Regions from separate parts of the Allohahella marinimesophila genome, predicted to be linked through region 4. Evidence: predicted binding sites of a transcription regulator. Region 4 holds the regulator's gene; each other region holds the start of a gene.
The links. The regulator sigma-54, encoded in region 4, starts transcription at its own class of promoters, with help from an activator protein. The targets are predictions, from matches to a motif close to TGGCACNNNNNTTGCTNT.
Positions count from the first base shown of each region.

Region 1: ABD735_RS09680 (PEP-CTERM sorting domain-containing protein) is a predicted target of sigma-54. The motif match lies at 2,562-2,579, and genes of this name have one in related genera.
Region 2: urtA (urea ABC transporter substrate-binding protein) is a predicted target of sigma-54. The motif match lies at 3,734-3,751, and genes of this name have one in related genera.
Region 3: ABD735_RS18700 (PEP-CTERM sorting domain-containing protein) is a predicted target of sigma-54. The motif match lies at 2,422-2,439, and genes of this name have one in related genera.

Region 1 covers NZ_BAABBO010000009.1:218,375-224,360, reverse strand. Annotated here, with positions in the region: gene ABD735_RS09690 (right-handed parallel beta-helix repeat-containing protein) at 1-782, shown strand, start outside; gene ABD735_RS20165 (glycosyltransferase family 2 protein) at 952-1,866, opposite strand; gene ABD735_RS09685 (hypothetical protein) at 2,133-2,408, opposite strand; gene ABD735_RS09680 (PEP-CTERM sorting domain-containing protein) at 2,624-3,241, shown strand; gene ABD735_RS09675 (hypothetical protein) at 3,271-4,062, opposite strand; gene ABD735_RS09670 (hypothetical protein) at 4,245-4,502, opposite strand; gene ABD735_RS09665 (DUF6160 family protein) at 4,963-5,586, shown strand; gene ABD735_RS09660 (alpha/beta fold hydrolase) at 5,583-5,986, opposite strand, start outside.
Region 2 covers NZ_BAABBO010000001.1:586,395-592,380, forward strand. Annotated here, with positions in the region: gene ABD735_RS02610 (type I secretion system permease/ATPase) at 1-644, shown strand, start outside; gene ABD735_RS02615 (HlyD family type I secretion periplasmic adaptor subunit) at 637-1,944, shown strand; gene ABD735_RS02620 (DUF2914 domain-containing protein) at 1,951-2,946, opposite strand; gene ABD735_RS02625 (hypothetical protein) at 3,001-3,447, opposite strand; gene urtA (urea ABC transporter substrate-binding protein) at 3,925-5,157, shown strand; gene urtB (urea ABC transporter permease subunit UrtB) at 5,244-5,986, shown strand, end outside.
Region 3 covers NZ_BAABBO010000021.1:54,140-60,125, reverse strand. Annotated here, with positions in the region: gene ABD735_RS18710 (hypothetical protein) at 1-456, opposite strand, end outside; gene ABD735_RS18705 (hypothetical protein) at 631-1,302, opposite strand; gene ABD735_RS18700 (PEP-CTERM sorting domain-containing protein) at 1,751-2,389, opposite strand; gene ABD735_RS18695 (hypothetical protein) at 2,675-2,950, shown strand; gene ABD735_RS18690 (DEAD/DEAH box helicase family protein) at 2,947-3,309, opposite strand; gene ABD735_RS18685 (hypothetical protein) at 3,346-3,528, shown strand; gene ABD735_RS18680 (class I SAM-dependent methyltransferase) at 4,009-4,611, opposite strand; gene ABD735_RS18675 (TM0106 family RecB-like putative nuclease) at 5,028-5,986, shown strand, end outside.
Region 4 covers NZ_BAABBO010000016.1:55,758-61,743, reverse strand. Annotated here, with positions in the region: gene ABD735_RS16405 (KpsF/GutQ family sugar-phosphate isomerase) at 1-27, shown strand, start outside; gene ABD735_RS16400 (KdsC family phosphatase) at 59-580, shown strand; gene lptC (LPS export ABC transporter periplasmic protein LptC) at 611-1,216, shown strand; gene lptA (lipopolysaccharide transport periplasmic protein LptA) at 1,209-1,790, shown strand; gene lptB (LPS export ABC transporter ATP-binding protein) at 1,805-2,530, shown strand; gene ABD735_RS16380 (RNA polymerase factor sigma-54) at 2,625-4,157, shown strand; gene hpf (ribosome hibernation-promoting factor, HPF/YfiA family) at 4,197-4,505, shown strand; gene ptsN (PTS IIA-like nitrogen regulatory protein PtsN) at 4,538-5,011, shown strand; gene rapZ (RNase adapter RapZ) at 5,021-5,881, shown strand; gene ABD735_RS16360 (HPr family phosphocarrier protein) at 5,969-5,986, shown strand, end outside.

The DNA of each region.
Region 1 (5,986 bases), on a different contig from region 4:
ACAGCCGAGGTGATTATCCGGATATAGGTCCGGTGCAGACTTCCGTGCCTTCCTATTCAGATCCCTCCCAGGAGCGCCCTGAGAATGCCTATTCGCGAAACATTCCTGTCGCGTATGTCGACGACTTTGAAGATGGTAATTTATTGGCTGATGCTTATCTAAATAGTTCAGAAGATTCAGGGATAGAGTGGCGGCAGACCCCGTTAAGTCAAGCGGCCTTTACAATACAGAGACTGGAAGAAACTGGTAGTAATTGGTTGTCCACCCCTTTGAAGGCCTCACAGGGCCGATCCTACTTGGCCTTTAGTTTGGATCAACCTTGGAAATATCTTAAGTACTCTTTCGATGTGATTAATAAGTATGTCCCTCAGCAATCCGGCGCTGCTTTATATCTGAATGGCGTTCAACGGTACATTCTTATTGATCTTGGCAGTCAATCAATCGGACTACAGTATTATGAAAGCGGAAAGCTTGTTAAGGCGGTTCCCGCGCCTGCGATAGCTATTCCGCCGAACAGTAAGTATCGAGTTGAAATAACTGCTGAAGTTGAGGATAATTCCTCCCTGAAAGTTTTCGTTGCTGTTAGGTCTATCGAAAGTGACGAGCTGGTTCGGACGGCTTCTGCTCTTTTCAAACAAGTAGCAGGAAACGATACAACCTTCTCGGGAGTCGGATTTTTCCATAAGAATCTTGTCGATGATTATCGGTTGTTTTTTGATAACGTTGCTGTTTCTTCTAGTCCTCGGCCGGAGCCACCATCTTCGTTTAGGTTAATGGATTAAAATAATTGCTGGAAATCAGTGGATTTCGTAACTCCACTTTTTTGGCCCAGAGATGGGGTAGGGTCTCGTGAGCAATGAGGAGACTAGCCGCTTTGTCGCCAGGCGCCGTTTTATGTAGGTTAATTGAGCTTTCGCGGACAGAGGGTTCTTTCGCTGCAGTTGCATTTAATCAAAAGTCGTTATACCCATTCTTCCACTGCGATATCTGCATTAAGATAACGAAATAAGGATTGGGGGTTTCTGGCTTTTTTCTCTTCGCCAGCCTAACCAGTTCTTGGAGCATTCCCCGGCTGGCAGCCTGTAAAATGAGTATGTTTAATAATACAATTCGAAAAGCTCGGGACTTGCGTTTCCACGCGAAATGCATCTTTCCCCTATTGATATACACTCCTCGCATGGAGGATGGGGAGCTCGAACCAACGTAGTGAACTAGTCGAGCATCGGGGCTCCGCAGACATACAGCGCCCCGTCGGTCACATAAGCGTGCACAGAGGTCTACTTCTTCGCTATAAAGGAAGAATGACTCATCAAAGCCCTCTACTTCATTCCAGAGATTTCGCTCCACCATCATGAACGCGCCAGATAGCACTCGACGTTCCGCAAGCTGGGTCGTTATGGGCGGACTAATCAAGCTCGAGAGCTTCGACCAGCCTGTAAGGATGTTGAGTTCGTGTAGAAGTGAAGGCGCTACTTGCAGGCAACTCGGATCTACCGATTCATTCGGCAGGACCGTGACTCCGCCCCATGCAGCAGCGCTTGGGTACTCTCGTGCAAGTTTCAGCAACGGAGACAGTGCGTCGTCCTGCAACTCAGTATCGGGATTTAAAAGCAGTAGATAATCGCCCGTCGCGTGTTTGGCACATACATTATTCGCAGGGCCGAAGCCGATATTCCCCTGGCTGGGTAAGACTCTGACAGCAGGGAAGCGCGCACGAACGATAGCTTCAGTGTCGTCGGGCGAGTTATTGATCAGGACAACTTCAAAAAGCTCCGGATCTACATACCTGTATAAACTCGCCAAGCACCGAACAACATCGGTCTCTGAATTGTAACACACTGTTAGAACGCTGATCGGAGGATTCAAACTTGCTCGTGCTGCTACCAATCCCAGCGCTCCTGTACTGCCTGTAAAAGGCGCACATTACAATCTATCGAGTCTCTTTGAAAGTGACTGATTGTAATTGGCCTCTTCCTAGCCTAGTGAAGCTTTCCCTAATTCACTTGGGGCCATAACATAGCAAAGGCTATCCTCGGAAAAATTGTACCCCCCCGAAACCCCAACCAACCCCTACCAAAACAACAACCAACGAAACATTCCCGGCGCCGGCAGCTCTACGACCTGCTGCTCATTCAGAAACCAATCCAATACGGTACCAGTGTTACACCGTCCGGAATGACCAGCTCAATACCGGAATGGTAGCTTCCCAACAGAACATTCCCTTCGCCGGAAAAGTCAAACAGAGAGAGGGCTGCTGCGAAATACAGCGGGTTGAACTCAGACTGCCAGTTGAAGCGCATGTCGACTGCCGTCCGCATCTCGCCGGTCATTCTGGATATTTCAGTGACGTCACTGCCGGGCACTATGCAGCCGGTTGCCCAATCGGCTGCGACGCCAACCAAAGCCAACTCGCCTTCCAGTGTGGGAGCACTGGAAGGCTGGCTGCCACCCTTGGGCCTCAGATATCTATGGAGACACGGTGTCGATTATTTATCCACTAGCCTAGTCCCCGCCGATATCAATAACGATTCGATCCATGAAATACATAGGTAATTAGAAGTTGGCTCACATATTGCGATTAGCTGGATAATCTTTAAGCAGTTTATCCTAAAGGAAGTACCCTATGTCATTCTTCAGCCGTTTTACCGCCATCAGCCTGTTAGGCGCCTCAATTGCAATGGCCGCCACGGCCTCTGCCAATCTGATCCAGAATGGAGGCTTCGAGCAGCCTGACGTCAAGGCAGGCACCTGGAAATATTTTTCTGCCAGTACAGTAGATGGCTGGAATGGCAGCAACATTGAAGTCTGGGATGCCTTTAATGGTGTGACCGCCTATGAAGGCGCCCAGCATGCCGAGCTCAATGCTCACCCGTCGCATGGCGGCGCGTTCAGTATCTTCCAGGGTTTCGATACCACGGTCGGTGCCTCGTATGACCTGAGCTTCGCCTATCGCGCTCGTCAGTCGAACAACGAAAGCTTCTCTGCTGAGGTAGCTGGCATAAACTGGATTCTTGACGACCACACCACAAGCGGATGGAGTCTGTTCAGCGGCAGCTTCCTGGCAACGTCAGCATTCACCACGCTCACCTTCACCTCGATCTTTCCGGAAACCGGCACCGTCGGAAACTTCCTCGATGATGTTCAGGTCACGCCTTCAGTCGCAGCCTCAGTGCCTGCACCTGCGAGTTTGGCTTTGGTAGCATTCGGACTTCTGGGGCTTGCTCTGCGCAGCCGCAAGTAAGCTACGCAGTCCTTCCTCATGGGCCTGTATCAGGCAGGTCCATATTTTCGGTACAGCATGCCCAAAAGGCCCGCCACGCCTAGCAGAAAGGTAGCGGGCGCCGGAACCTCCGGAACCACTTGTCCAATCAGGAACTGCCCGGAGCTGGTTACCAGCGTCACACCCTCTGGAACGATCAGCTCGATCCCTGAGTTATAGCTTTCCGCCAGTACCTGGCCTTCGCCCGAAAAATCCCATAGAGAAAGGCCCGCCGCGAAATGCAGTGGCTTGAACTCAGGCTGCCAGTCGAAGTACATGGCGACCTCGGTCAGCATGCCGTCCGGTGTCACGGATATCTGTTCAATGCCGCCGTCAAGTACGGTCCAGCCAGGTGCCCATTCGGCCGCGATTGGAATCAGCACGTGCTCGCCATCCAGTCGCGCGACCACGCCCGCAGCGAAGCCGCCAACGCTCGATCCATCAGTCGACTCAATATTCATGCTCAGGAAGGCGTCCATTTCGGCAAGCTCGCCTGTCAGGCTGGTGTAGACCTGCATCCTCATCTCGACAGGGGATCCGGCCGGATCGCCCCCGGTGAAGAAGATGGTATCGCTCACATCGGATTGAACTCGCTGCAAGGGGGTGGAGCCATTTCCGCGCTTGGAGCGCACGGCGAGCCGGCCGTCGTTGAGTCTCGCTTCAGCCCCTGATTCCACGAGCGAGCCGTTGGCGGAAAAAGTATAGGCGCAGCGCTCCTCGGGCGTACTGCTGTGGGTATCGTCATCGACACTACAAAACGCTAATGCACCAATGGGCGCTGCGACGACGGCAGAGGTGTTCATGAGGAGAGCTGTTGAAAGGAGAAGGGCAGTCGATAAAGCGGGGGCGGCCGTGCGATGTCTCATAACTCTGTTCCTTCAGGGTGATATGGGCATGGACTAACCCATTCATTATCACCTGAAGACACCGATTCGGTCATATCCTTTCGTGGATATGCCTGGTGTATATTCAGTCGCTCTGAAGTTTAAGCCAACAACACCCGCCCATGCTGCCCAATCGCCACCACGCGTCGGCCTTTCGACATGGCACGGCTGCGCCATTTGCCGATGGCTGTGGCAGATTTATTGAACAGGGATAGGGTTAAGGCAGAACTTGGCTGAACAACCAAAAGCAGGAACTGGCGCTGAAAGAGAAAGGACTGCGTGGTGGTGCAGGATCGCGAAAAGCGCTTTTGCAAAGGGCAGTTGGGCTTCTTGAAACCGGCTTGGCTCTTTCTCTTCATACTCGACATCTCTCGCTGGCCTGGTGCGTACTACCATATCGCAGGCATGTTACGAACATGTGACTAATCGTGATCAGCTGTATCTATAGTCTAGCTTACGCTGTCCTGTACGTAAAATCCCTGACTGGTTCACCATTTGTCTAAAAAGGCACGAGCGGATAGTACAGACCAACCGTCTTGCCAGCATCCGCCGAAAGTTACATTCAGTGGGTACTCGCGATGGTGGAGGGAAAACCGGACCTGCGTCCGGTTCGTTTAACAAAAGTTAACAATCTTCGCGTCTGCTGTTGATCAGCGCTAAACGCCCCGTTAAAGTAGGCCAAAAGTTCTAAGCTGTTTGTTGGCACTTCCATGTTGTTGCAGTTTTCGTCTGCGATGTGCTGAAAGTCCCTGATAACCATAGGCAGTAATGGCCTTGAAAGGCCGGGTTATATAATAACGATCATACAGGGATATGCGCATGGGAAAGTTCAATAGGCTCTTGTTGGCCGCCTCACTCCTGGCTGCGACTGCAGTACAGGCAGAAATCACCGCGCTGGGCGATGCTGGCCTCGGTCAGGTTAGTGGCCAGAGTGGCATTGTTATCGAAGCCGGATTCGGTACCACTTTTGGCGTCGACCCCACCACCACTTACGACAACGGTACGATCGGCGACTTTTACGGTGTCGACTGGAGTCAGGCTGGCATCACCATCGATGCCTTTAAATGGATGGTAGATATAGAAGGTGGCTGGGACCAGGCCACGAACACCGGCGCTAACACCCGCAACGAACTCTATCCGGGTGCGATTGGCGGCTTTATCGCCAAGGGCATCGCTATTGCTGGCAACGTGGATATCACCCTGGACGCCACGGCTGACCTTGCCAATGTGGTGGCTAACGGTGGCGCCGTGTCGGACACCGACGGCGGTATCGGCATCACCTTCGCCGATTCCTTCGTCGATTTCCGCGTGGCCGACATGGGCTTCTTCATTGAAGACTACGACGGCTCAGGCGGCGGGCAGCTCTCTAGCTTCGGCGGCATGGAGCTCTTGGGCGTGCAGTTCGACGGCCTCGAGCTCGTCGTACGCGGTAACGGCCTCTAGGACACGAAGTTATCGATGTGGTTCAGGATTTCGGGCACCAGCCCGACTGGCACATCGTGTCCCCAGCCCTTGATCAGCTCCAGCTTGCTGCCCTTGATATTGCGGTGTAGCTGGCGGCCTGCCTTTGGATGAACCAGTTTGTCGGCCAGCCCGTGCATTATCAGCGTGGGTAGCGCAATCGATTCAGATTCCGGGCGAATGCTGCCGGTCGCCTGGATGGCAACCATCTGGCGGATGATGGACTTCGGCCGATAGCTGCGCTGGTAGTCGCGGGCAATCCGCGAGATGATCCGCCGCTTGGTCGAGGGATAGCCAGGGCTGCTCACGGTATTCCAGAACGCCAGTCCGCGATTGATAGCCGCTTCCTGATGATCCCCCTGAATGCCGCCACCGGTAATAC
Region 2 (5,986 bases), on a different contig from region 4:
CGCTTATCAGGCTCATTCTGGGCGTGTCGTTCGCGGACTCCGGCGAGGTGCGCATAGATGGGGCGGAAATGACGCCACAACTCAGGGATCAGTTCGCCGGGTTCATGGGGTATCTGCCTCAGGACGTGGAGCTTTTCGATGGCAGCGTAGCGGAGAATATCGCCAGATTTTCTGATGCAACTCCGAATGACATCATGGAGGCCGCTCGCCTGGCTGGTGTCGAGACAATGATCCTGTCGTTGCAGGCAGGCTACGACACGCCTATCGGGCCCGCCGGTGTGCCATTGTCCGGCGGTCAGAAGCAGAGAATTGGGCTGGCGCGCGCGCTGTTCGGCAGTCCGGCCATAGTCGTGCTGGATGAACCGACCTCAAGTCTGGACGCGGAGGGGCAGCAAGCTTTCCAGTCTGCTCTCAGAGCTCTGAAAGCCCGCGGCACAACAGTCATCACGATCAGTCATCAGTCACACCTGCTCAACGAGACAGACTTCCTGGCCTTGATGGCCAACGGCAGGCTCGAACGCTTCGGGCCTACAAAAGCGCTGCTGGCTGACATGCTCAGACCGGAAGCTCGTCGTCGGTCCGAGCCAGTGATCATTCGAAAGTCTGCGTCAGTGGTGAATCTACGGGAGTCGGGTGATGAGTAAATCTGCCAGTACAACGCCGGCCCGCAGCCTGCAGGGACTGATCATCAGTGGCGTCCTCATCACTGGCATCGGATTTGGCGGCTTTCTCACGTGGGCTGCCTCGGTGCCCCTGGCCAGTGCGGTGATAGCGGAAGGTGTGGTGAAGGTTGGTTCAGAGCGGAAGCGAATCCAGCATCTGGAAGGTGGACTGGTCAAACGCATTCTGGTGCGGGAAGGGGAAATGGTCAGGGCCGGACAGATTCTGGTAACGCTGGATCAGACCTTCGCTGAGTCGGAGTATCTCCTGCTCTCACAGCAGCTCAACGCCCTGCAGGTGCGGGAAGCGGCCCTCCTTGCTGCGCAGACCGGACAGGATGCCCTGAGCTTCCCGAAGCACCTGCTTGAGCAGGCGGACCCGATCATGCAGTCCAGAATGCGTGAAACAGAAGCGCTGTTTGAGCTGGACCGAAGCACGCTCAAGGGAAAGCTGGCCATATTGGAGCAGCAGAGCCTGCAACTCGGCGATCAGATTCGTGGCATGCGTGCCGAAGTGCTTGCTGGCGAGGAGCAACTGGCTTTGATAGAAGAAGAGCTGGCCTCCCTTGAAACACTGCTGCAACGGCGCATGACTGGCAAGGCACGTTCGCTGGAACTGAAACGTGAAGCCGCCCGCGCACGAGGAGAAATCGCGAGTCTGAATACGGCTATAGCCGAGGCACGAACCAAACAGTCTGAAATTGAACTGGAGCGCGAACAGTCGCGGCAGGAGTATCGCTATGAAGCCGCCAATGAATTGCGTGAGTTACGTGGCGATATGGAGACGCTGGTTCAGCGCTTGGCCGCCAGCACCAACGTGCTTGAGCGTGTCAGCCTCGCAGCGCCCGTCGATGGTGTCGTTGTCGATCTCGCCATCCACAACATTGGTGAAGTGGTGCGGCCAGGCGATACCTTGATGGAAATCGTTCCTGCGAGAGATGAACTCGTCATCGATGCCAGGATTCGCCCACTTGACGTCGATAAGGTGAGCGGCAGACAGGCTGCTCGTGCCCGCCTCTCAGGCTATCGTCAGCATGAGATGCCGGAGCTGCAGGGTACGCTGGAGTTCGTATCTGCGGATGCACTCTTCGATGAACAGAGCGGGCAATACTACTTCGAGGCCAGAATTGTCATGGACAATGGCGCGAACCCCCTATGGGGAGAGGAGACGGTCAAACCAGGCATGCCCGCAGAAGTCTACATTCTCACCGGCGAATCGACGCCACTCCAGTATTTTGCAGAGCCTCTGCTGACGGCCTTCGATAAAGCCTGGCGCGAACAGTAAGTCAGCCTATTCGACGACTTCGAAAGTGGTCACGGCCAGCTTCTTGCCAGTCGCATCAACGATCTCCACCCGCCAGTCACCGATCATGGTCGGAATGATCTTCTTGCTGGAAGAGGCACGCATTGGTGACACCCATGGCTTGATGACGACCTGAGCGATGCGATCATCGTTCAGATACCAGTTATGAAAGAGCTCCTCACCCACATAGCCGCGCGTCTGAGTGAACATGAAGACGGTGATGAGGTCCTGCCCATTCAAGCTCACGGCATTCTTGTAGATACCGATGGGCTCGCGTTCGCGTAAACCCCTGGCGAGACTGGCTCTGGCAATCGCTTCAGACAATATCTCGGTGGTCGTCGGCTTGCCACGCTCACTGTCAACGCCTTGGGCCACAGCGGGGTCGGCATCAGTGTTGGTGTCAGCCACTTCGTCCTGCATGCCATCGACGTCAGCTGAGTCATTTCCGGAGGCTTCCTCGGTTCCGGGCGCTTCGTCAATGACCGGCGCATCGTCGACTATGACAGTGTCCGGTTCGGCAACTGTCTCTTTAGGGGCTTCACTGCCTGATGTTGCGCTGTCACCCACATCGGCTTCTGATTCGTCCCCTATGCCAGTAGATGATTCATCTAGAGTGGGCTCGAGAGCAGAGTCAGGCTCTACGCTGCCAGGCGCGTCTGCCACAGGCGCGTCTTCGACCTGTGAGGCGAAGACAGGCGCGTCGGCTGGCGTCGGTGTCATCGCGGATTGTTCATAATCGCTCAGCGCGTCATCAGTGCGACCGTTGCTTTCGTTACGCTCGGCCGCCAACTCGGCGCTGCTGCCGGGGATGACCGCTTTTGGTGCGGTGTCGAACTGACTGAAGGCCCAGAAGGCAAGGCCACCGATGATGAATATCAGCAGCAAGCCGAATAGAACGATTCGATGCCAGTAATAGACAGTCACCGTGCTTGGTGCGCTGATTCTGTCTTTGCGGTGAGCTGAAAACCCGTTCTTCTGGCTCATGAGTCTCTTTTTATATGAAGTTGGCGGAAGGCCGCAGGACCCTATCGATGGCCGCTATTTATTGCGGGCAAGATGTCTTTTGACGAGGCTGCGGTGATTTCTGGTGATCTTTTCATACTCGGTCGCCATCTCAGACGATGTCAGAATTTTCAGCAGTTTACCGTTGCTGTAGAGTCTATACGATCTGTCCTTGATCGCCGCAACTTCTAGAGGCGTATCGTTCACGGCGTAAAAGGCCTCCTGATAGTGTCTGATCAGATCGAGGTCGCGTCGTATGGAGTACAGCGCTTCAAGCATGTTTGACGCATATATGCCCGATTGAATCGAGGTGCCCGGCTTGTTGACGATATCACCGAATGGCGTGATGCCGAACGGAGCCATTGGGCTGACGTCGTCTTTAGCCAGCTCCTGATACTCAATATCTCCCTCAAGGTCGGTAATCGGAATCCGGTTTCCGAAATAATCGATTAAGCTGATACCTACTAATTGTGCCGAAACCATACACATACTTCTCCCATGTCGGCGCAATGGTACATTATTCGGTCTTCAGAGTTTAAGACCTTACTCATATTTTATCCGCTTCCCGAAGTGCGTGTCGAAAAGTAGATGGACGATGTGCGTTCATACCGTGTCGCACCATTCCGGTGCACTGGTACCTTGCCATACCACCTTGAGATCAAATCTGGTGCACGAATGCTGGCGATCTTTGAGGGGGGCATCTGATAGTTCCCCCTGCCACCCACGGATTCGCTAGTAAACAGGCGTGAATTGGGCGGAAGTGATGGCCTGGCACGCTCTGTGCTAAATCCCTCCTGCGTTACGCGACAAGATTGCCAAATAACGGCCCCAACCCAGAGAAGCACACTTCAATAAATGCTCCGTAGGCCAGGGATCAATCACACAGAAGACACAGGTACTTTCATGAACAAGGCACAACGATTCTTTGCACCACTGACGCTTGCTTTCACGACTTCTCTGATGGCGGGCGGTGCGCTGGCTGAAGAGACCATCAAGGTCGGTATCCTGCACTCACTCTCCGGCACGATGGCCATTAGTGAAACGACGCTGAAAGACACCATGCTCATGCTCATCGACGAGCAGAACAAGAAGGGTGGCGTGCTTGGCAAGAAGCTCGAAGCCGTGGTGGTCGATCCAGCATCGGATTGGCCACTGTTCGCTGAGAAGGCCCGTGATTTGATTTCGAAGGAAAAGGTGGCTGCGGTATTCGGCTGCTGGACCTCGGTCTCACGGAAGTCGGTGTTACCGGTCTTCGAGGAACTCAATAGTCTTCTGTTCTATCCCGTTCAGTATGAAGGTGAAGAATCCTCCCGCAACGTGTTTTACACCGGCGCTGCGCCAAACCAGCAGGCGATTCCTGCGGTCGACTACCTGATGAATGATCTCGGTGTCGAGCGCTGGGTACTGGCCGGTACAGACTATGTCTACCCGCGGACGACCAACAAGGTGCTGGAGGCCTACCTCAAGGGTAAGGGCGTGAACGCCGAAGACATCATGATCAACTACACGCCTTTCGGACATTCCGACTGGCAGAGCATCGTATCGGACATCAAGAAGTTCGGTGATGCCGGCAAGAAGACCGCCGTGGTATCCACTATCAATGGTGATGCCAACGTGCCTTTCTACAAGGAGCTCGGTAACCAGGGCATCAGCGCCGAAGATATCCCAGTCGTGGCCTTCTCGGTTGGCGAGGAAGAACTCTCTGGTATCGACACCAAGCCTCTCGTCGGTCATCTCGCGGCCTGGAACTATTTCCAGAGTGTCGAATCTGACGTTAACACCCAGTTCATCGACTCCTGGAAGAAGTTCATCAAGAACACTGATCGTGTGACCAACGATCCGATGGAAGCCCATTACATCGGCTTCAACATGTGGATCGAAGCCGTCAAGAAAGCCCAGACGACTGAAACAGATGCCGTCATCGACGCGATGGTTGGAGTGGCGGTGCCTAACCTCACTGGTGGCTACTCGGCAATGATGCCTAACCACCACATCACCAAACCGGTCCTCATTGGCGAAATACAGGACGACGGCCAGTTCCAGGTTGTCTGGGAGACTTCCGGTCTTGTCGCGGGTGATGCCTGGTCTGACTTCCTGCCTGACAGCAAGGACCTCATCGCTGACTGGAGGAAGCCAATGTCTTGCGGTAACTACAACGTCAAGACCGGCAAGTGTTCAGGTCAGAATTTCTGATTCCGGATCGCGCTGTCTGAAAATCATCCGGGCGCTCACGTCCGGGTGATTTTTTTTGTCTCTGACTCGATAGGCTCCTTATGAAAATGAACAAGTCCGGAGGGAGGCTGCACTGGCTGCTAGCCCTCCAGGCCGTGATATTGATGCTGCTCGCATCGAGCCCTCATGTGTTTGCTGATGAGGCCCTTGATCAGGCCGTCCTGAAATTGCAGTCTCCCAAGCTGATGGAGGTGAGGCAGGCCTTACCCTTGTTGAAGGATAGCGAATCGGAAGTAGCCGATGAACTGCTAGCGGCGCTACTGACCAGTGACCTGTACCGCAGCAGAGCCGACGACCGTCTGGTGGTCATGGGCGCAACGATGCCGGGCGGCGTCGAAGTGCGACGACTGGACATGGCAACAGAGCCACCCGGGCTGACTGAGCCTGAAATTGCCAAAAAGGGAGATTTCAGGCGAGTCGCCACCAACAACGCCATGCGGCGACAGATTCGTACGCTGATTGCGACTCGCAGTCTGCAACACAAGGAGGTATCCAGACGCCTCAATGCTGTCAATCAGATATTCGACAAGCTTGACGAAGATAATGTCGAACTTATCCAGTCCGCTTTCGCCGGGGAAGACAATGCAGAGGTGAAGGCGCTGATGCAGCAGGCTCTGCAACTCTTCAGGCTGCAGACCGGAGCGCTCGGCGATCAGCTCGAAGCCGCGCAGAATCTGCAGGACAGTCTGCAACCTGCCGTCGTCAACGAGTTCCGCAGTCTCAGACGTGAGTTGACCGATATTGCTGATACCAGGCCGCTAACAGCGCAGGAGAAGCTGTTGCAGAGAGC
Region 3 (5,986 bases), on a different contig from region 4:
AGTGTCCAGAGGCTTGAACTGCTCAGGATCGCTTCCCGCAATGACTAGCCGCAGATCGTACCCAAAACGGTGTCGGGCGGACTCAATCTCCCGCACAAGGGCTGCACCGTTGTGGTCGCTGAAGGTTGGACCCCACGCGTCTATGATGACTACTCTCGGCTGGCTGCTCGAGCCGAGCTCAGGCAGGATCGTGGTTACTAACTGAGCGCCCGACCTTCGGTCGTGTTCAGAGTGAAACAGAGGCGCGAGTATATCTGCTTCGCCCCCACCAATGTCCACGTAGGCTGCCAATGACTCGTTGAGAAGGATCGGCTTCAGGTCCCGCAGTAGGAAAGTAGTCAATCCGGTTCTGCGCGGCGCAGTGATTATTAAAGCCCCTGATCGCGAACAATTTTGATGCAGGATCAGATTAGCAAACTCAGCTGCCAGCTTAGGTCTAGGAGAAAAATCGTTCACCTTGTAACACCTCCATCTCGTTGTTTCGCATTTGCATATTGTCCTTCGCGACCAAGCAAGTTTGGTCGGTTAAACATGGATTGCTACCAGTCTGATTGGGCACCTCGGCAGTAAGACGTAGATCATGCACCGTGCTGTATGGCGGCAGACTAACGAATGCTATAAGGCTATGCTTCAATGGTTGAGCCATGAGTCCAGTAAAGGCTGCAGTGACTCTTGTGGAGCGGTAATCATGCTCTGAAGTAGCGTGATGAGCGCATAGTATATCGGCAGGTAACACAGGAAGAGCTTCGCTGATGAGTGCGGGTTTAGCACCAGCTTGCGTGCAAAGTAAACCGCAAGACAAACGAGAAGCAGATACGTCAGCCACGGCAAAACGATTACCATCAGACGATTGTTCAGAAGGGTTCCGCTTCCTTTCTCCTGGCGCTCTGCTAATAACGCCTCCGCTATTTCTCCTCTTGCAAGGTAACCAGACGTATGGTTACTGCCACTCAATGCTGTATTGATGTCATAGCGAACGGCCTGGTTGAAGTCCTCCAAGTTGATGCCTGCCGTCGGGTATGTCAGTAGCGCAGCCGGATAGTAGCGCGAAAAGGGGGGAAAGCTTTCGAAAGCAGCGCTGTCCATATCGATAATTAGAACCTCTACAAGTCTCTTGTTGTAGCTTTCGACATATGCCCACTCCACATGAGCCCCGGGAGCGTTGAGCAGCCGAAGTTCCTGGATGAGTTTGACTTCGGGGTCTGTCATGAACATAGCTGCTACAGCAAAAAACAGTACGGTGGCTACGACGATGAGCGCGATTAACATTCCGTCCAGTTCATCTGCGGCTCTCTTGATCATGCGTGTCTTCCTATAATTTCCAAACGTGAAAAAGGAATTGGTGGCAGCGGATGGTGGACGACGTCGTTATCGCGGAGTCTGCATCTGATGCAGACATTGGGTTAGTTTCTTCGAGCTGTCGCTCGTTTGCTGGCTTTCAGATTCAGCGGCTGCCGCGAGCGCTACGCCTTGAGCTGTCACATTGAAAGAGTTGATTGATTTTGGGTTTAGCGAGCTGGCGGCCTCGGGATCGCAATAGCTCCTGTGCAAGCGCACCGCATCCTCTGCTGCAACTGCCATTGTCGAAAGCCAGAGAGCACTAACGTCGCTGGTGTCACAATCACTGCTACCGCCATCTGACTGGGCGAAGCCAGGGAGGAAAACGAAACCGAGTACTGCGCTTATTTTCAACTTCATATGTGGCTCCGATATGTTGCTGCCAGCCAAATGCTGGCAGCAGCGTAGGTGATTAAGCCGTTGCAGCTGTAACGGCTCGCCTTCTTCGTAAGGCAATCATGCTCAGAGCGCCAATTAGCAGAAGAGGGAGCGATGCCGGCGCAGGAACTTCGGTCGGCAGGGTTGGGGGCGTGAGCACCTCAGAGCTTAATTGCAGTCTCGCGCGGGACTGATTGCTGAAAGGCAGGTCGTTGAAATTCACCAGAAGTTGGTTCTCGAAAATTGAGATGTCCGATTGCCGCAAACGAAGGCGTTCTGCCGCCACCAGTTTTGCTCCATTCAGTTTGATCAGCTCCGGACTGCCGAATGTGAAGATAAATCCGACAAACTTACCACTGCTAAAAGTGTCAGCAATAGCATTGCTGAAGTCGAAGTGGACGAAGTCTGCACCGATATCCACAACCATGTTTGGTGGGTTCAGGTTGGCCTTCGGCGTTTCGAAGTCACCCACACTGGTGCTCGTGAACTCAATCTGACTTGCACTGACTGTAGGGTTGAGGCTCAGCGCATACCGTTCGATTAGAGGTGAAGAGTATGACTGTATGGCAGCTTCGAGCTGAACTGTAGATCCAATCAATGAGGCTTGGGAAAGGCCTGCAGACAAGAAGGCCGTTGAAAAGAGTACACAAGACGTTAGACGTTTGAGGGGCATTCGTATTTCTCCTTTTTTGGTTCATGATGCCAAAAGCAGAAATTGAGCCAACTTCTTAAAAAAGCGTTAAAACAACGATCTATAAGAAATTCTATTAAATATGCCACAAGGAAAACAAAGAAAACTTGATGTGCTGGCAACATATCTTGGTGTCTGCGCGCTCCGAAATCCCGACAGACAGCGGCCTTGTGTTGACCTGCTTAAGGATTGACAGAAGTGGCTTTCGGGAAAACGGGTTTATTCATGCAGAATCTCCTTTCGCTTATCCCACGGGAAATTCTAGTTTTGACTACGGCTTTTTTCGGAGGGTTTACGGGGGTCGAACTTGCAAGAGCGCCAGGGGAACTCTGTGTAGTCGATGCTCTCGTCATAAATGTCGTGGTAGCAAAACGGCGCGAGCAAGTTCTCGTGAATGCCGCGAAACAGATTGCACTCGAAGACCAGGTTGTCATCACACAGCGACAGGATGTCGGACTGATCCGTCCAGTCGGGTATCGCCGTCAGCCCCAGCAGGAAGCGCGGTGTGAAGTGATTCAGCAGACGGTGCTGGGTTGGTGCTAGCTCGGTGCGGCCGCATGGTGAAACTCATCCACCACGATGTAGTCGAAGTGCGTCGTCGCGAACTGTTCGAGGTGCGCCGAGCGACCAATGGTTTGTATGGACGCACACAGCACATCGACGTCAACATCCCGTTGCTGTCCCTTATAGAAGCCAACCCGCAGGCCTTCACCAATGCGCACAAAGGTCGCCGCCTGATACAGGATATCTTCTCGGTGCGCGACGAACAGCACGCGTTTGGTCGGAGAGGCTTTCACATCGAAGGCCGCCAGCCAGGTCTTACCCAAACCCGTTGCCAATACGACCAGACCTCGACGATAGCCATGGAGGCGTGACTCATCGAGCGCCGCCAATGCCTCCACTTATACCGATGTCGGCGTTGGCGGCTGCAATACCTCATGACTACCTGGCGCGACAGACGTGGCGGGTGGTCGCCTACGCTGTTCATACTCATCAATCCAGCGATGCGTGAGGGATACGGCACGAGGATGCGCGAAGAGCTGATTGAACTGATGCTGAGTCGCCAGCAAGCCATCATCCCCGGGATAGCAGATACGAGTTCCACTCCAGCCCATCTTTGAGCGCTTGCCGGCTGATATCGCTGGAGCCAACAAAGACCTCGCCGAGCAATCCATCAGTTAAGCCAGCATTGCTGCCGCCTTGCCCGAGCTGATAAAGGAAGAGGTAGGTCTTCAGGTGAAAGCTCGTATCAGGGCGCACTCGTAGACCTTGACCTCAGCACCGGATTGCTGCAGAAGCATCAGTTCGCGAAGCGCCTGAGGGTCGGTGATCCCGAACTAGTCTCTGGTGAGAATGCGGACTTTGACATTGTCGCGGGTGAGGGCGCTTCGAAGATCGTCCCGAAGGAGTTCCAGACCAGCGCGCTGAATAAATGCCACAGCCATGTCGACTCTAACGGCGCGATTGATGGCGTCGCAAAGCCAGGAGAGAATGTGATCTGTCGGCGGCCCGTGATGAGCTGCCAGTGTACTCGTCCGGCTTTGGCTCGCTCTTCACAAGCTGCGCCGACTCAGCCCGAACTTCTCAACTAGCGGCTCACGCTACCCCTTCTTGCGAAAAACGATCGTCTCCCAAGATACGGCATTGCGCTGCAGCTTGTCATCGTCTGAGGTGAGGAGGACGGTTTCGAGGCCGAGTCTTTCGCCGTGGGCTTGGAGAGCTGCGCTGTTGGTTTCGTAGAAGACGCGTTCGTCAGGGCTGGGGCCGTGGCGTAGGGTGATGACCAGGAGGCCGCTGGGCTCGATGAGTTGAGTCAAAACTGGTAAAGCAGTGGTCTGCTCGTCTGGTGTAAGGTGCATCCAGACTGCGGAGACGAGGATTAGGCTGGCTGAGTTGCCACCGTGTAATTCGTGCAGCACTGGTAAATGCGGGAGTTTGTCGCTGAGCCAGTCGACATTCAAGTTGGCTGTTGCAGTCTCTCCAAGGCGTCTCAGCCCATCTGAGGGTTCAATGGCGAGTACGTGCCAGCCGAGAGCCGCCAAGCCTGCGGCATCTCGGCCGCTGCCGGCACCGATGTCGATTGCTCGACTATCCTTAGTGCTCGAAGGCAATAGATGCGTCCAGGCAGCATGCGCCGAGACAAAGCTGAGCTGTTGATACTGTTCGGAGTATTGCTGCGCTTTCTGGTTATACGGATCTGGCATGAGAGACTCTGCTGCACGTGAGCCAGGAGTATCGCCGATCAGGTGGCACTTTTCTAGCTTCCCAAGGTCCTAAGTGATACGAGTCCTTGGAACGCTGGAGCAGCCACAGAGGCGTCTCTTTCAGCCGATTTCCTGGATGACCCGATACTTCGGAAAGTCAGAGCAACCTCAGAATTTGCGCCCCGCCTTGAGATCTTTCCTGGTATCACGAATAAGTAACGCGGCATCCCACGCAGGACATTGACGTTCCGCATCTCGGTTCGCTCTCTCCATCAGCTGAGCTACGCGAGTCTCGTTGGTCGCGGGCGATGGAGTTTTTGCTAGGAACCGCTAGTAGTTCGCAAGTAGCAGCTTGCATCGCCCACCAGAGTAAGTGATCTTTGGAATCCGCGCTTTCGATTTTTTCCGAGGTTGCAGTGAGAAAGCAGAACAACCATATCCTATATAGTCCCTCCGATGTGGTGGCCTTCCTGCATTCGCCTTTCATCACTTGGATGAACCGACTGGCGCTTGAGCAACCCGAACTTTGTCCAGAAGAAGACCCACAAGACGCTCTGCTCGACTATCTCGCTGATAAAGGGCTGGCGCATGAGTCCGCTTTTCTGGATGAGTTGCGATTACACTACGAATCTGTAGTAGAGATAAACACAAAGCAGAGTGATGAGGCGCGCCTTGCCGACACACTGCATGCCATGGAGTCGGGCGCTGAACTAATATTCCAGGCCTGCCTTATGCGTGACAATTTTCGGGGCTACGCAGACTTTCTCGTGAGAGTGCCGGGCCAATTACGCTTCGGTGACTATCTCTACGAACCCTGGGACACAAAGCTCTCGCGCTCCATTAAGCCTTACTTTGTGGTCCAGCTGGCCTGCTACGCAGAGCTGCTCGAAGAACTACAGGGCGTTTTACCGAATTCGATGGCCGTCGTGCTGGGTGACCAGACGAAGCACAAGTTTCGCGTTAGTGACTACCTGGACTACTACCGCGCCAAAAAGGATGAGTTGCTTGAGCAGCAGGCCGCCTTCGATGCCGATCAGCAACCAGATCCATTCGATTTTGCTGATCACGGGAATTGGAGTAACTACGTCGAAGCTTTGCGACACACTCAGGATCATCTGTCACTCGTAGCTAACATCAGCAGACTTCAAATAAAAAAGCTTGAGGCGGCGGGTATTGGAAGTCTTGAAGCGCTGTCGCTGACTGCCTTGTCGAGCATTCCAAAGCTCAATCCCAGAATATTCGACAAGCTCAAGCAGCAGGCTCGAATACAGCTACAAAGTCGGGAGAAAGGCAGTACCTGCTTTGAAGTGATAGCGGTAGATGCCGAAAGCCCCACCGGCCTAGCGCTGTTGCCACTGCATCACGATGCCGATCT
Region 4 (5,986 bases):
GACCTGCTTCGGGCAGGTGTCGTCTAGATTGACAGTCAGCCTTCCGGTAAAAGAAAACATGACGAAACAAGAGTCAAGACCAATCCGCCTGCTCGCCCTCGATGTTGACGGCGTACTGACGGATGGCAAATTGCTGTTTACATCCACGGGCGACGAACTCAAACGCTTCTGTACGCTTGACGGCCAGGGTATTCGCCACTTGCAGCGTGCAGGCATCGCCGTAGCCATCGTGACTGGCCGAAGGGCTGCCGCGACAGAGCGTCGTGCGAAGGATCTCGATATTGAGCTGCTGCTGCAGGGTCGGGTCGACAAGTATCAGGCGCTGATGGAAATCTGTGCAGAACAGCAGATCGATATTGCGGAAGTGGCCTACGTAGGAGATGACCTGCCCGACCTCAGCGCCATTCAGGCCTGTGGCTTTGGCGTAGCAGTGGCCAACGCCCATGCATTCGTGCGAGAACATGCCGACTATGTCACGACGGCTCATGGCGGCAACGGCGCCGTACGTGAAGTCTGCGACCTTATCCTCGAACGTATGGGCCTTCTCGACTCGGTGCAACAAAGCTATCTGCTGCCATAAACGCAGCATTGAATGCCGGAGGGCCTTCGAATGACCTTACAGGAGATGGCCGGAAACGCGGTGCGGTCAAAACGGCTGGTATTGGCAGTGGTGCTCATCGTGCTCACCGCGGCCTTCTGGTATCAGGCCTTCAATGATGAAGACGTCGAAGTCGTTCGTCTGGCTGATGACGCAGAGCCGGACGCTTTCATACTACAGGCGAGCTATAGAACCTATAACCTCGCCGGCATGCTCGAAAGCAGGCTCGAAAGCGTCAGAGCCGAGCAGTTTGTCGATACTGATATCGGCGTTTTATCACTGCCCCGGCTCGACATCCACGAAGAGGCTGGCGAGCGGAATTTCTGGCACATGAGCGCCGACAAGGGCACCTATGATGCCCGCTATTCAGTACTGACACTGGACCAGAACGTGGAAATTCTCGGCAGCACGCTAGAGAACCAGCCTATCCGTGTACTCACGTCCGGCCTGGTGTACACCATGGGCGACGAGCATGTGGAAACAAATAATGCTGTTGAGGTGATCTCCGGTTCTGATAGGATTCAAGGCACTGGCATGGAACTTGATATGCAGCAAAGGGCAGTAGAATTGAAGCAGGATGTACGCGCGATCTATCAGGCAAGACCGGCATATGAGTGAACTCATGCGCCCGTCCTCGGCTGCAAAAGTCAGGCTTCGCTTTGGCCTGACCCTGGCTTTCATTATGGTAAGCGGCAGCGCCGCAGCCTTCGACATGACACTGCAGAGCCGAGAGCCCATCAGAATACAGGCCGACTCCGCCGAGCTTGATGAGCTCAAAGGCGTGGCGACTTACAATGGCGACGTTGTGATCAGCCAGGGCCGGTCGCTCATCGAAGCCAGCCGCATCACGGTCTATACGACTGGCGGCCGGGGTATCAGCAGACTGGACGCCGTAGGCACCCCTGCCCACCTGAAGCAATACAATGCTGAGGAAGATACAGAAACCAATGCCTACGCCAAGCGAATCGATTACCGCCGTGACCAGAATCAGGTGGCGCTTCGCGGTAGTGCCAGGCTAGAACAGGATTCGAGCATTTTTCAGGGGGAAGAGATTCTGTACGATACGGTCAGTCAGGTGGTGAATGCCAGGTCCTCTGATGACAAGGACAAGAAGCAGCGGGTCGAGATGGTTTATTTTCCCGAGACGCCTGATGACGAAGGTGAGACGCCAGAATCCGCCGGTCAGAATTAGGCGAGCGGCGGCATATGAAGAGACTCGCAGCAGACAACCTGTCCAAGGCTTACAAGAAGCGCCCGGTGGTAAAAGATGTATCACTCGAGGTCTTTTCGGGCGAGATCGTCGGATTACTGGGCCCGAATGGCGCAGGAAAAACCACCTGCTTTTACATGGTCGTCGGGCTGGTAGCGAGCGATAGCGGCATTGTCAGCATCGACAACCAGGACATTACCAGTCTGTCGATGCATGGTCGCGCCAGACGGGGCATCGGATACCTGCCCCAGGAGGCGTCAGTATTTCGCAAGCTGAGCGTAGAACATAATATCCTCGCGATACTGCAGACGCGGGGCGATCTGGATGCAAAGCAGCAACGCGCAAAATGTGAGGAGCTACTCAGGGAGTTCCATATTACCCATATTCGTGACAGTCTCGGGATGAGCCTGTCAGGTGGTGAGCGCCGCAGGGTCGAGATTGCCAGGGCCCTGGCCACCGAACCGGATTTCATTCTGCTCGATGAGCCGTTTGCCGGGGTCGATCCGATTTCAGTCAATGATATCAAGCAGATCGTACAGCATCTTCAGAAACGTAGTATCGGCGTACTCATCACCGATCATAACGTTCGGGAGACACTGGATATCTGTGAGAGAGCCTATATCGTCAGTGACGGCTACATCATCGCCAGTGGCACGCCCGACAGTATTCTGGCGAACCAGACAGTGAGAGACGTCTATTTGGGGGACCGATTCAAATTATGAGAATAAGTACTCTGCAGACATCCAGCCCACGGCCGGAATTCATAACGACAGTCGTTAGCGGCCAAGTTGTCAGAAGGCACCTGATCTAATGGTGATGAAGACCTCCCTCCAGCTCAAGATGGGTCAGCATCTGACGATGACCCCTCAGTTGCAACAGGCCATCAAACTCCTGCAGCTGTCCACACTTGACCTTCAACAGGAGATTCAGCAAGCGCTGGACTCCAACCCAATGCTGGAACTGGAGGAAGACGATCACGATCGTGGCCCGGAACGGCTTGAATCGGATAAAAGCGCTGAACGCGACTCCGAAATTCGTAGCGACGCCAGCGAAACCAGGGAAGCAACCGAGCGGCAGGATTCGCTGGACACCATTCCCGATGACTTGCCGGTCGATACCGCTTGGGAAGACGTTTACCAGAGCGGCACGAGCAGCAGCTCTGGTTCAGGATCGGGTGGCGACGACGATTATGATTTCGAGAGCCGTAACTCGCGCACCGAAAGTCTGCAGGACCACCTGCTCTGGCAGCTCAACCTCTGCCCCATGAGCGATACTGATCGTCTGATTGCGCACTCGATCGTCGACGCGGTCAACGATGACGGCTACCTGACCCAGACGCTAGCCGAAATCCACGAAGGCCTGGTCGACATGCAGCAGCGCATGGCTGATCGGGAAGAGCTCGAACTGGACGACAGTGAAGTTATCGAGCTCGACGAAGTCCAGGCAGTGCTCAAACGCATACAGCAGTTCGATCCGCCCGGTGTCGCTGCGAGGGATCTGCAGGAGTGCCTGCTGATCCAGCTTCTGCAGTTGCCGCCATCGACGCCCTGGTTGAATCAGGCCAAGCTGGTGATCAGTCATTACATCAACCTGCTGGGTTCGCGTGATTATGCCCAGCTGATGCGTCGCAGTCGTATCAAGGAGAGTGACCTCAAGGATGTCATGCGCCTTATCCAGTCGCTCAACCCGCGGCCTGGCGAAGGTGTGCAGACCACCGACACTGAGTATGTGGTGCCAGATGTGATCGTCAAGAAACTGAAAGATCGCTGGACTGTGGAACTCAATCCCGAAATTGCTCCGCGAATTCGGGTAAACTCGACCTATGCCGGCATGGTAAAGCGCGCTGATTCCAGCGCCGACAATACCTACCTCAAGGATCAACTTCAGGAAGCCAAGTGGTTTCTGAAGAGCCTGCAGAGCCGGAACGAGACGCTGCTGAAGGTCGCGACCCGGATCGTAGAGCATCAGCAGGGCTTTCTCGACTATGGTGAGGAAGCGATGAAGCCACTGGTGCTGCACGATATCGCTGAAGCGGTCGAGATGCATGAGTCGACCATTTCCCGCGTCACCACGCAGAAATACATGCACACGCCTCGGGGTGTTTTTGAATTAAAGTACTTTTTCTCGAGTCACGTCGGCACCGAAAGTGGTGGCGAGTGTTCGTCGACGGCCATCAGAGCCATCATCAAGAAGTTGGTGGCTGCCGAATCACTGAAGAAGCCGCTGAGCGATAGCAAGATTGCGTCTATTCTTGCAGATCAGGGCATCAATGTTGCACGCAGAACAATTGCGAAGTACCGGGAGGCCATGTCTATTCCTCCCTCAAATGAACGCAAACGGCTCATCTGAGCGTTTGCGAATTCTGACCTACCTATAGAGGCACAGTGTATGCAGTTGAACATTACCGGACAAAATATCGATTTGACCGATGCGCTCAAAAGCCATGTTGAAGCCAAATTCGATAAGCTTCAGCGCCACGTCGACTCGATTAGTAATGTACAGGTGACACTCGCAGTTGAAAAACAGCGCCAGATGGCGGAGGCTACGCTGCACATGAGCGGTAGCGACGTCCATGCGAACGCTGAGGACCTTGATATGTATTCTGCTATCGACCAGTTGGCAGACAAGCTCGACAGACAGGTCCTCAAGCAGAAGGAAAAACAGGTGGAGCGGAATCACGGCGTTAACGCCAGATAGCGGTCGGCCAGCCACAAAGACCCACGTATATTATGAAACTTTCGGAAATCCTGGCTCCGGCACTCACCCAGCATCGGGTGAGTGCCTCCAGCAAGAAAAAAGTCCTCGAATACATTGCTCACCTGGTTGCAGGGCATTACTCGTTTCTGAACGAAACTGCCCTGTTGGCCAATCTCAACAATAGGGAACGCCTGGGCAGTACAGGCATTGGCAAGGGTATTGCGATTCCACACTGTCGGCTCGAGAACTGTGACCGCGTCATCGGCGCATTCATCACGCTCGGCACACCGGTAGAATTCGATGCGATAGATAATGAACCCGTCGACCTGCTGTTCGTGCTGGTGGTCCCTCAGGAAGCCACTTCAGAGCATCTGGATCTTCTCGGTCAACTTGCGCAGAAGTTCAACGACGAGGCTTTCTGTGAAGAAGTCCGAGCCGCCGATAACAGTACACAGCTTTTCGAGCTCATTACTCGAGAGGGCACGCAAGCCGATTCGCAAGACTGAGGTGACTCCTTGAAACTGATTATCGTTAGCGGGCGCTCCGGCTCGGGCAAGAGTACAGCCTTGCACGTACTGGAAGACCTGAGTTTTTACTGCATCGATAATTTGCCGGTGGGGCTTCTCAAGCCTCTCGTGGAGGAGGCACTGAGCGAAGAAAACAAGCCGGCGCAGAATATCGCCGTCAGTATCGATGCCCGGAACCTGAATAAGGATTTTGCCAGTTTTCCCGAGATGTTTGCTGACCTGAAGTCAAAACAGGTCGAATGCGAAGTCATCTTTCTGGATGCTGATGACGAAACGCTCCTGCAGCGCTTTAACGCCACCCGCCGGAAGCATCCGCTCAGCACCAGAACGATTTCGCTCAAGGAGGCTATCAGCCACGAAACCCAGCTGCTCGATCCGATCAGTACCATGGCTAGCCTGTATATCAATACCAGCAACCTGTCTATCTACCAGCTCAGGGATCAGGTCAAACTCCGAGTCAGCGGCCATAGCACGCAGGAGCTTGCCCTGCTGTTCCAGAGCTTTGGCTACAAGCATGGCGTGCCATCAGACAGTGACTACGTCTTCGATGTTCGCTGCTTGCCGAACCCGTATTGGGATCCGGCACTGCGGCGGTTTCGGGGCACTGAGGATCCGGTCATCGAATTTCTGGACAATGCACCTGAAGTGCAGCAGATGAAGGAGGACATATCCCGTTTTCTGCAGCGCTGGTTGCCGGAATTCAAGAAAAGCAATCGAACCTATCTGACCATCAGCATCGGCTGTACCGGTGGGCAGCACCGATCTGTCTACCTGTGCGAGCAACTTGGCCGTGAGTTCAGAGATTTCTACGACAACGTGCAGATACGGCACAAGGAACTGGCTGGGTAACCAAGGCCGGGTACAGTCCTCCTTTGTACAATTTGCGTAAATCCCCAATTGCATAAGCTAGCAGCTTAACTACTCTTGTGAGCACAGATGCTGACCAGAACTGTT